3 regions of the Mesorhizobium sp. M1403 genome follow, and region 3 is predicted to be linked to each of the others. Evidence: riboswitches for the same ligand, from Rfam matches in the RefSeq annotation. Region 3 holds a riboswitch; each other region holds the start of a gene.
What was found. A riboswitch is a leader RNA that binds a small molecule or an ion and turns the genes downstream of it on or off. The one in region 3 is predicted to bind cobalamin.
Positions count from the first base shown of each region.

Region 1: another riboswitch for cobalamin. It lies ahead of NKH01_RS14910 (ABC transporter ATP-binding protein); the one in region 3 lies ahead of NKH01_RS00620 (DUF1636 family protein).
Region 2: another riboswitch for cobalamin. It lies ahead of metE (5-methyltetrahydropteroyltriglutamate--homocysteine S-methyltransferase); the one in region 3 lies ahead of NKH01_RS00620 (DUF1636 family protein).

Region 1 covers NZ_JAMYKY010000007.1:138,761-142,032, reverse strand. Annotated here, with positions in the region: gene NKH01_RS14915 (GNAT family N-acetyltransferase) at 1-756, opposite strand, end outside; gene NKH01_RS14910 (ABC transporter ATP-binding protein) at 773-1,570, opposite strand; cobalamin riboswitch at 1,663-1,867, opposite strand; gene NKH01_RS14905 (efflux RND transporter periplasmic adaptor subunit) at 2,207-3,272, shown strand, end outside.
Region 2 covers NZ_JAMYKY010000020.1:99,512-102,783, reverse strand. Annotated here, with positions in the region: gene metE (5-methyltetrahydropteroyltriglutamate--homocysteine S-methyltransferase) at 1-1,728, opposite strand, end outside; cobalamin riboswitch at 1,824-2,024, opposite strand; gene NKH01_RS26110 (hypothetical protein) at 2,701-2,832, shown strand; gene NKH01_RS26105 (helix-turn-helix transcriptional regulator) at 3,150-3,272, opposite strand, start outside.
Region 3 covers NZ_JAMYKY010000001.1:115,088-118,359, forward strand. Annotated here, with positions in the region: gene NKH01_RS00610 (cobaltochelatase subunit CobN) at 1-224, opposite strand, end outside; gene cobW (cobalamin biosynthesis protein CobW) at 243-1,295, opposite strand; gene NKH01_RS00620 (DUF1636 family protein) at 1,292-1,726, opposite strand; cobalamin riboswitch at 1,765-1,968, opposite strand; gene NKH01_RS00625 (winged helix-turn-helix domain-containing protein) at 1,998-3,197, opposite strand.

The sequences.
Region 1 (3,272 bases), on a different contig from region 3:
GCATTCCTCGACCAGCCGCTTGCCGATGCCGAGGCCGCGCGCCGACGGCTCGACATAGAGCAGGCGCAACTTCGCCACCGCGTCCGACTGGCGCACGACGAAGACCGAGGCGCTGGGGATCGCGAACTTGCCTGATGTGAAGGGTTTGTCTTCGCCGGAGTCGTAAAGAAACACACGCGTTCCCGTGCGGTCGCCGATCTTTGCCGTGATATCGGCGAGCTGCGCCTTCCAGTTCGAAACAAGCTTTCCCGCCTCCGCCTCCTTGCCAAAAATCTTGCCCAGCTTTTCGACATCACCATAGAGCAGGTCCATCGAGGCGGCGGGGCGGTTCTGGTCGAGATGGACGCAACTTTCCGTCAGCACCAGCGTCTTGATACCGTGCGGGGCCAGCGTATCGGGCGTCACCTCGCCGCCAGGCTTCATGCCGTAATACCAGCCGGCGAAGAAGAAATCGGGCTCGACGGCGACGAGGTTTTCGAGGGTCGGGTATTTCGGCGCGAGTTCCGGGATCGCGCCCTGCTCGGCCTTGAATTCCGGACCGACCTTATACCATCCGGTGATGCCGGTCAGGCCGACGATCGATGGTTGCAGCCCCAGCGCGAAGGCCATCTCCGCCATGTTCAGATCTTGGATGACGGCGCGCTTCGGCGCGGCGTCGAACGTCAGCGGCGTGCCGCAGCTATCAACGGTTACCGGGAAAGCGAAGGCGGTCTCGGCAAGCAGGAGGGAGGCAAAAGACAGTACGAGGCGTTTCACGGATATTGCTCCTTGGTCAATCGGGATGTGAAGAGGCGCGGTTCGGAACGTCGAAGACCGTGAGTTCGCGGTCTTCGGTGGGATGGCGCAGCCAAAGCACGTCAACGCCAAAAATCTCGCGGATCAACTTCTTGGTCAGCGCCTCGCACGGACTGGCAAGTGCCTGCAGGCGGGCCTCGTTCATCACCGCGACCCTGGTGGCAAATGGCGTGACAAGCGACAGATCATGAAGCACCGCCACGACGGTCATGCCAAACTGCGATACGAGTTCGAGAAGGTCGCTGCGGGCGCGCGGATCGAGATGATTGGTCGGTTCATCGAGGAACAGGATTTTGGGCTCCTGGGCGATGGCGCGCGCCAGCTGGGCGCGTTGCCGCTCGCCACCGGATAGCGAGCCGATCGTGCGGCCGAGCAGCGGCAGCAGGCCGGTTCTGCGAAGTGCTTCAATGACGATGTCGCGTTGCTCGCTCCTCCGACGCAAGCCGGCATGCGGGACGCGCCCAAGCTCGACGTAGTCGATCACGGCAAGCCGCGGATCAGGCTGGTCGGTCTGGCCAACGACCGCCATGTGCAGTGCCCGCTCGGCGGCCGAAAACCTCTCCAGCCGGCGTCCGGAAAATCTCACATCTCCCGCGCTTGGCCGCAGCGTACCGCATAGCATGCGCAGCAGCGTCGTCTTGCCGGCGCCGTTGGGGCCGATGATGGCGAGGCGGTCGCCCGGCGCTATCGAAAGGCTCACCGCGCTGACCAGGCACCGGCCATTCGTCGTCGCGCTCAGTTCACACGCTTCAAGAAGAGGCTGGGAGGCGTCCAACTTACCGTCACTTTCTCAATGGCGACGGAAGGAAGCTGGACGGACCGGCCGACAAGACCGATGTCCACGTCTCCTCCCGGCACACCCCGTCCGGTCAACTCATGCTGATGGCAGGTCTCCTGGCTCGCGGGTCTTTGCGCCATCCTGCCTTCCCAGCCTTGCCGGCCAGTGGCACTTCGGATTTTGCTAACCGCTTACAGTTGCGGGGGCAGCCACGGCCTCGATCCGAAGGATCTCACCGTGTTCCCTTTTCACCCCTTGCCTCGCGACTCGGGGACCATCACCTTTCTACCGTAGATCTCGCCGACCGCGTCGCAATGGCTTTTGATTGGGCTCGCAGGCACCATCATGCCTCTGCTGTCAACACCGGCAGACCTGTGTTCCGGTTTTTCCCTGGATGCCCAATTCGAAGACCTTTCAATGGACCAGCACGGACGAGGTCGGTCGCCAAAACATCGGAAAATTTTCAGAATCCGATCGAGATTTCAGCGCTCGAAAAGCCGAATGAAAGCGTGCTGGTGAACGGGCCTATTGACCCCACGTTTTCGCGAAGGCGCCCGGCGCCGTCTCCAGCCAAGGATCATTGCCGTCTATTGCGCCCGTTCCGGCGCCGGCCGCCACACGGAAGGAGACAACATGACTGCCGCATCCAACAGCAGGTTGAAACGTGGCCTCGTTGGCGTATCGTTCGCGGCGCTCGCCTGCGCCGCCGCCGTCACCTGGTACGCCGCCAAGGGCGAGGCCGCGAGCGCAAGGCCGGATGTGCCGGGACCGAAGCTGGTCAAGGCCGTGAAGGTGAAGCCGGCGCCGCAGGCGGATAGCCGCCTCGCCATCGGCGAGGTCCGCCCGCAACGCGAAAGCGATCTCGGCTTCCGCTTGTCCGGTAAGCTGGTGCAGCGCATGGCCGCGATCGGCCAGACGGTCAGGAAGGACGAGGTGCTCGCCCGCATCGAAGACCAGGATTACCGCAACCGCTTACGCAGCGCCGAGGCCGATGTCGCGGCCGCGCAAGCCGTTCTGGTCGAGGCGCGTGCCGCCGAAGCCCGCCTCGGAGCGCTGCTCGCCAAAGGTTTCACGACGCGCGCCAGCTACGATGCGACGTTGAAGAACCTTCGCTCCGCGCAGGCCAAGCTGGACTCGGCAAGGATCGGCCTGGAGATGGCCAAGGACCAGCTCGCCTATACCGAACTGCATGCGGATTTCGACGGTGTGGTGACGGCGACCGGCGCCGAGGAAGGCCAGCTCGTCACCGTCGGGCAGATGGTCGTGCGCATCGCCGATCCGCAAGCCCGCGACGCCGTCTTCTCGATCGCCGAGGCAGCTTTCTCGAATGTCCGCAGCGCCGGGCATCCGCCGGAGATCATGGTCTCGCTGCTGAGCAACCCGGCGATCTCGACACCCGGCGTCATCCGCGAGGTGTCGCCTGTGGCCGATGCCGTCACCCGTACCTTCCAGGTGAAGGTTTCGCTGGGCAACGCCCCGGATGAAATGCGCTTCGGCAGCAGCGTCGCGGGCCGTGTCAACGAATCCAGCGCGCCTGTCGTGGTGTTGCCGGGAAGTGCGCTGTTCGACAAGGACGGCAAGCCGGCCGTGTGGGTCGTGGGCGCTTCGTCGGCCGTCGAGCTGAAGCCCGTCGTCATTGACCGCTACGAGACCGAGCGCGTCGTCGTCAGCGGCGGCCTGGCCGAAGGCGACGTTGTCG
Region 2 (3,272 bases), on a different contig from region 3:
CTTCACAGGGTTTTCCGTAAGCGACTGGGCGAATTGCCACCAGCGCAGCGTCATCGGCTTGGGCCTCGATACGTCGCCGAAGATGATGGGGGGGCGCACGTAACGCGACCCATAGCTCTGCACCCAGGCATGCTGGGTGAAGGCGAAGCCGGACAGCTGCTCGCCGAAATACTGTACCATGTCGTTTCGTTCGAACTCACCGTGCACCAGCACGTCCAGCCCGATCTCTTCCTGCCAGCAAATTGCAGCCTCGATCTCCTTCTTCAGGAAGGTCTCGTAGTCGACATGGCTCAGCTGGCCGTTCGCATGAGCGGCCCGCGCCCTGCGTACCTGCGGCGTCTGCGGGAAGGACCCGATGGTCGTCGTCGGGAACGGCGGCAGCCCGAGCGTGCCGGCCTGGACTCTGGAGCGCTCGGCAAAAGCGCTCTCTCGTCGCTTCATGCTGTCGTCAATGCTGGCGATCCGCCCCTCAACCAGCGGGTCATGGATCTTCGTGGATGTCACGCGAATGGCGGCAGCCTCGGCAGACGCTTTCAACGCGCCTGCCACCGCATCCCTGCCTTGGGACAGGGCCCGGGCAAGCAACACCAACTCGTCGGTCTTCTGGGCCGCGAAGGCGAGCCACGACCTGATGTCCGCGTCGAGTTCCGTCTCCATGCGGAGGTCGATCGGCACATGCAGCATCGAGCAAGAAGGCGCGATCTCGACGCGGTCCAAGGGCCAGCCGGCGACGATCGGTTTGATGCGGTCGAGAATGGCGGGCAGGTTCGCACGCCAGACGTTGCGGCCATCGATCAAGCCAAGCGAGAGCACCAGATCCTTCGGTGCGAGCCGACCCACCGTTTCCAGCTGTTCGGGAGCGCGCACGAGATCAATATGCAGCCCGGCCAGGGGCAGAGAAACCGCGGTTTCGAGATTGTCTCCCAGCGGCCCGAAATAGGTAGCCAGCATGATCTTCAGCTCGGGCGCGGCTTTCGACAGCTGGCCATAGGCGAATTCGAACGCAGCTCGTTCGTTCGGGTTCAGATCGAGGACAAGCGCTGGCTCATCGATCTGCACCCAGTCGGCTCCAGACAGCTTCAGCCTCTGCAGGAGTTGCTCGTAGACGGGCAGCAGCCGCGGCAGGAGCGCGATGGGATCGAATCCTTCGGCAGGCGATTTCGCCAGCTTGAGGAAGGTGATCGGTCCAAGGATGACTGGGCGTGTGTGAACGCCGAGAGCTTTAGCCTCGATGAAGTAATCGACCGGTTTCGTCGACGAGAGGGCGAACGTCTGATCATCGTTGAGTTCCGGCACAATGTAGTGATAGTTGGTGTCAAACCACTTGGTCATTTCCATCGCGGTTACATCAGACCGATGAGCCGCCTGCTGGTGACCAGCGTGTCGACAATCCTCCGTCTGACCCTGGTTGCCCCGCGCCATTGCGAAGTAGATGTCAAGTGGAACCTCGCCGCTATTCCAGCCGTAACGGGATGGAACGGCGCCGACCATGGCTGCGGTGTCGAGCACATGGTCGTAGAGCGAGAAGTCGTTCGACGGGATTTTCGACACGCCGCGATCGTGCTGCTCCTCCCAGCTAGCGGCACGGAGCGCCTTCGCGGTCGTGAGAAGGTCGGCAGCGGACGATTTTCCGGACCAGTAGCTTTCAAGCGCGAATTTCAGTTCTCGCCGACGACCGAAGCGGGGCACGCCGAGCGTTGCTACAGGAATTTGCTGAAAGACAGTCATGCCAGACCCCGATGGTTGGGGCGTCGGTCACAAGGAAGGCGCTAGCAGGCCGGCACGAACGCCAGGCTGCAGCGGCCACCGAGACATCCCGCCCGTGGACGTAATTCGCCGTGGCAGGTCTCCTGGCTCGCGGGGTCATAGCCTCTACCCGTCTTCCCAAGGCTATTCGCCTCAGTGACATGAGTGGGGTTGGCTCGCCGCTAACAGTTGCGGGGGCAGCGCCGGCATCGCACCGGCTTCCCTCTTAGCTCCGCTGCGGCAGCGCCGTACGGAGAACCACGACGCGGGAGACAATTACAGCAGTTCGCTTCTTTGTCAACGCCGCATAAAGAAATGTTTATGTCGTTATGTTAAATTTCCGTTGGCATGTTCCAAAGGTCGCCTCGAAAGCGAAAACTGTGGAAGCCTTGAGCGGCCGGTAAATCAAAGCAATGACGCACGGCGCCCTTGTCCAGGAGGATAGGAGTTCGTCGGCTGCCGGCAGCAAACATACCGGCAAGCGCCGTGGTGCTGCTTAGCGCATCATGCGAACCACCTCGGCGTCGAACTTCGGCTCCGAGGTTCCGACCGCTTCGTTGGTGATCTGCTCGCGACCATATTCGGCTCAATGGCGAGGCTGTTGCCCATGTGGAAGCTGTTGGCCGTGATGCCCTCGGTGATACGACACAACGATTTCGAGGGGAGCACCCGAGGCCAGGCGCAGCGGCGTGTTGCGAAGTGATCGAGGCCAATGTCTCGAACTGCTTGTTCGCAGCCCACCGGCTCAAGGTAACCCGCCTTAAACCACCGGGCCAGCTCAAGTCCTGTCCAAATGAGGCCTGAGCGGCAAATCGTCGTGCACGCGCACGGTTTGGCGTTCGATCTTGTGATGCGTCTTGGGCGGGCAATCGCCACGGTGCAGCGCGCAGAAGCGGTCCCCAATTGGGAAGCCGAGGGCGTGAGGGCAAGCCAGCGCCACAGGCGGAAGGAGACTTGGACCTGTTTGCCCTGCTGGACCACAAGTTCGCGACACAGGGCCTCAAGGAGAAGACCAAGAGTGATTATGCGCGGGACCTCGCCAAATTCATCAAAAGCAGCGGGCAGTCAAAGTTCGGCGCCGATTGACATGGAGATAGCCATCGCGGCGGACCGCCCAGGCGGACCGCAAGCCGGAATACAACCGGGTGCAGGCGGCCAAGCTCGTCCACAAGATGGCGTCGGGCACACACCGGCGATGGGAGAGCGGACCGTGGAGTGCAGGAACTTCACGCCTATCCACGCTCCCGTGGACGTGTCCTGCGGCACATCGGCAGCGATATTGAGGAGGCAGTTGAGCTTCTGGTCGAGCACTCTTACCTGCCACTACCTACGCTTAACGTCATCTCGTACTGAAAACGCCCCACGCAAGGTCGAGGTGTAACATGCGCCCTTCGTGGATGGTTCTAAGCTTCCTCGGGCGCGGTCAATCTGTGATAACGGTCGCTTGGAACCTCCATCACCGCGACGCGATCAAGGTTGGCGTATCGCGCTCGGTAGTAACCTTCTTCCTCCACTTCGGCGAAACT
Region 3 (3,272 bases):
ACGCTGTCGATCCAGAGGTCGACGGACATCGGGTGGCGCAGGTCGCGCAAGGCGGCGAGCCGCATCGACGGCAGGCGGTCCGCATCTGCCTTCCACGCCGCCGCCAGCCCGGCGAGGTCGCTGTCGGTGAAGGACAGCGCCACGACATCCGCAGGCGTTTGCCTGAGATCGACAGGCTCGGCGAGATCGTCGAGCGAGGCGGATGTGGTGGTGAGGATGTGCATCGCGGCTCGTACCTGGGATCAGCCGGCGAGGATACGCTCGATCGCCGGGCGGTTCAGCCCTTTCAGGCCGATGACGACGAGGCGCGAGCGGCGATCGTCTTCAGCGGTCCAGGCGCGGTCGTAATAGTGGTTGACGCGCGGACCGACGGCCTGCAGCAAGAGCCGCATCGGCTTGCCGCCGACGTCGACGAAACCCTTGACGCGCAATACGTTTTCTTCCTCCGCCGCCGTGGCGACGCGTTGTGCCAGCTCGTCCGGGTTGGACACCGACGCAATGTCGATGACGAACGAGTCAAAGTCGTCATGTTCGTGGTCGAGCTCGTCGTCGTGATGGGTCTTGCGGTTCTCGATGTCGTCCTCGACGGCGAGACCAAGGCCGAGCAGCACCGACGGATCGACCTTGCCTTGCGAGGTCGGCACGATCTTCACCGCCCGCGCAACATGCTTGCCGATGACGGCATTGGCGCGCGCCGCGCCGGCTGCGTCCAGCAGGTCGCTCTTCGACAGGATGATCAGGTCGGCACAAGCGAGCTGGTCTTCGAACACCTCCTCGACAGGATCGTCATGGTCGAGCGTCTCGTCCTGCGCGCGCTGCGCCTGCAGGGCGTCCATGTCGTTGGCAACGCGGCCATCAGCCAGCGCCGGCCCGTCGACGACGGCGATGACGCCATCGACCGTGACGCGGCTTTTCACCGACGGCCACTGGAAGGCCTGGACCAGCGGCTTGGGCAGGGCCAGCCCGGACGTCTCGATCAGGATGTAGTCGACCTTCGGCGTCAGCGACAGGATCTGGTCGAGCGCGGGGACAAAGTCGTCGGCGACAGTGCAGCAGATGCAGCCATTGGCCAGCTCGACGATGTTTTCCTCGGGGCAAGTGTCGATGCCGCAGCCCTTCAGGATCTCGCCGTCGATGCCGATATCGCCGAACTCGTTGACGATGATGGCCAGGCGCTTGCCTTTGGCGTTTTCGAGCAAATGGCGGATCAGCGTCGTCTTGCCGGCGCCGAGAAAGCCGGTGACGACGGTGCAGGGGACGCGCGAAACGTTGGCGGCCGAATCTGGGGAAGTCATATCAAGTCCTTCAAAAGGTCGAGGGGAGGGATGCGGGCAACCAAGCCGCGCTTCAGGCAATCGGGACGGCCGCGCCACGGAATGAGGCCGTCCGTCGAAGTAGCGAACAGCTTTGCCCCCGTCACCAGATCGGTGCCGCTGGTCGTGGTCAGGTCGCCGAAGACATAGCTCCAGCAGCCGTCGCGCAGCATCGCGGCGCTGAGCCGGCGCTTGCAATTGCCGAGGCATTCGACGGTGCGGATTTTAATGTTTTCGCTGGAAGCGGCGCGGCGCGTGTCCTCGGCGAGCAGTTCGCCGGCGCGGGGATGAGCGTCCGAACCGGTCTCGTCACGGCAGGACGAGCAGACGATGACGGTGACGCCGGCCGGGGAATCACCATGGCCGGACAATAAATCCGCTGTCTCAGCCGGAAAACTGCTGTCGCGTTCCAAATCAGGCTCCTTGCCCGGAAAACCCGCCAGGCGATCGGATTCTTATGTCCTAGACGGCAGGTCTCCTGGCTCGCGGGTCATCGCCTGGGTGCCGCCTTCCCGGGAATATCCCAGTGGTTTTCGGCCTTGGCTCGTCGCTTACAGTTGCGGGGACAGCCGCGGATTTGAAATCGAGATTTCGCACCGCATTCCCTCTTGGCCCTTGCCGTTGCGGGCAGGGGACCGTCTGGAACGGATTTAGGCTTGTGAAGGCAGTCGTGTCAACGCACGTCTATGACGCGGCGATATCTGCGAGCGGCTGGCCGAGGTCGCCGGCAGCCGTCACCTCGATGCGCTCGAGCCCGAGCCAACCCTGCATCTGCTTCAATTCCTCGAAAAGGGCGGCGGCAGTTTGCGGCGGGGCGCCGGGCTCCGAATAGGCGGCATGGACGCGCAATACGCCGGCCGGGCGGTCGGCCCTGAGGTCGACGCGCCCGACGATGCTGTCGCCGAGCAGGAACGGCAGCACATAATAGCCATACTGGCGCTTTTCGGCCGGCGTGTAGATCTCGATGCGGTAGTGGAAGTCGAACAACCGCTCGGTGCGCGACCGCTCGAAGACGACGGGATCGAACGGCGCAAGCAAGGCGCGCGCCTCGATCCTGCGCGGCAAACGGGCGTCCTTGTGGAGATAGGCTGTTTTGCTCCAGCCTTCGACGCTCACCGGCAACAGGTCGCCAGCCTCGACCAGTTCCTCGATGCGGCCCTTGATGTCGGCGGGCGAGAGGCGGAAATAGTCGCGCAGATCGCCCGCCGTGGCGACGCCATGGGCGCGGGCGGAGATGCGCAGCAGTTCGCGGTGGGCGTCCGCGGGGGACGGAACTGGCAAAGCGAGTACCGTTGGCGGCAGCACGCGCTCCGGCAGATCGTAGAACCGCTCGAAACCACGCCGGTGCGCCGTGGTGATGCGGCCCGCCCAGAACAGCCATTCGAAGGCATGCTTGGCATGGCTCCAGCCCCACCAGCCGCCCGAGCCCTTCTGGCCTTCGAAAGCCGACGCCGCGATCGGGCCTCGTTCAGCGACCTCGCGATAGATGTCCTCAATGTAGGCGGCGTGCTCGCGGCCCCATTTTGCCAGTCCGCTGTACATTTCCTCGCCGCGCTCGGCCCGCTGCATGCGCCAGCGCATCAGCGGATAGGTCTCGACGGGCAGGAACGAGGCTTCATGCGCCCAATATTCGAAGACCATGCGCTTGTGTGTCACCGCGGCGTCGTCGAGCAGCGCCAGCTTGTAGGGGCCAAGCCGCGAATAGAGCGGCATATAATGGGCGCGAACCACGGCGCTGACGGAATCGATCTGCAGCAGGCCGGTACGGGCAAGCACCCGGGCCAGATGCCGGCGGTCAGGCGTGCCGCTGGGGCGCGGGTCATTGAATCCCTGTGCCGCAAGCGCAATGCGACGGGCCAGGGCAAGCGAGATTTTTTCCTTCATGAAGGCGGTATCCGGACGATGTTAGACAGAGAAAATGACCTGCGATTCCGCCCCATGCTAGCAAGGTTTTGGCGG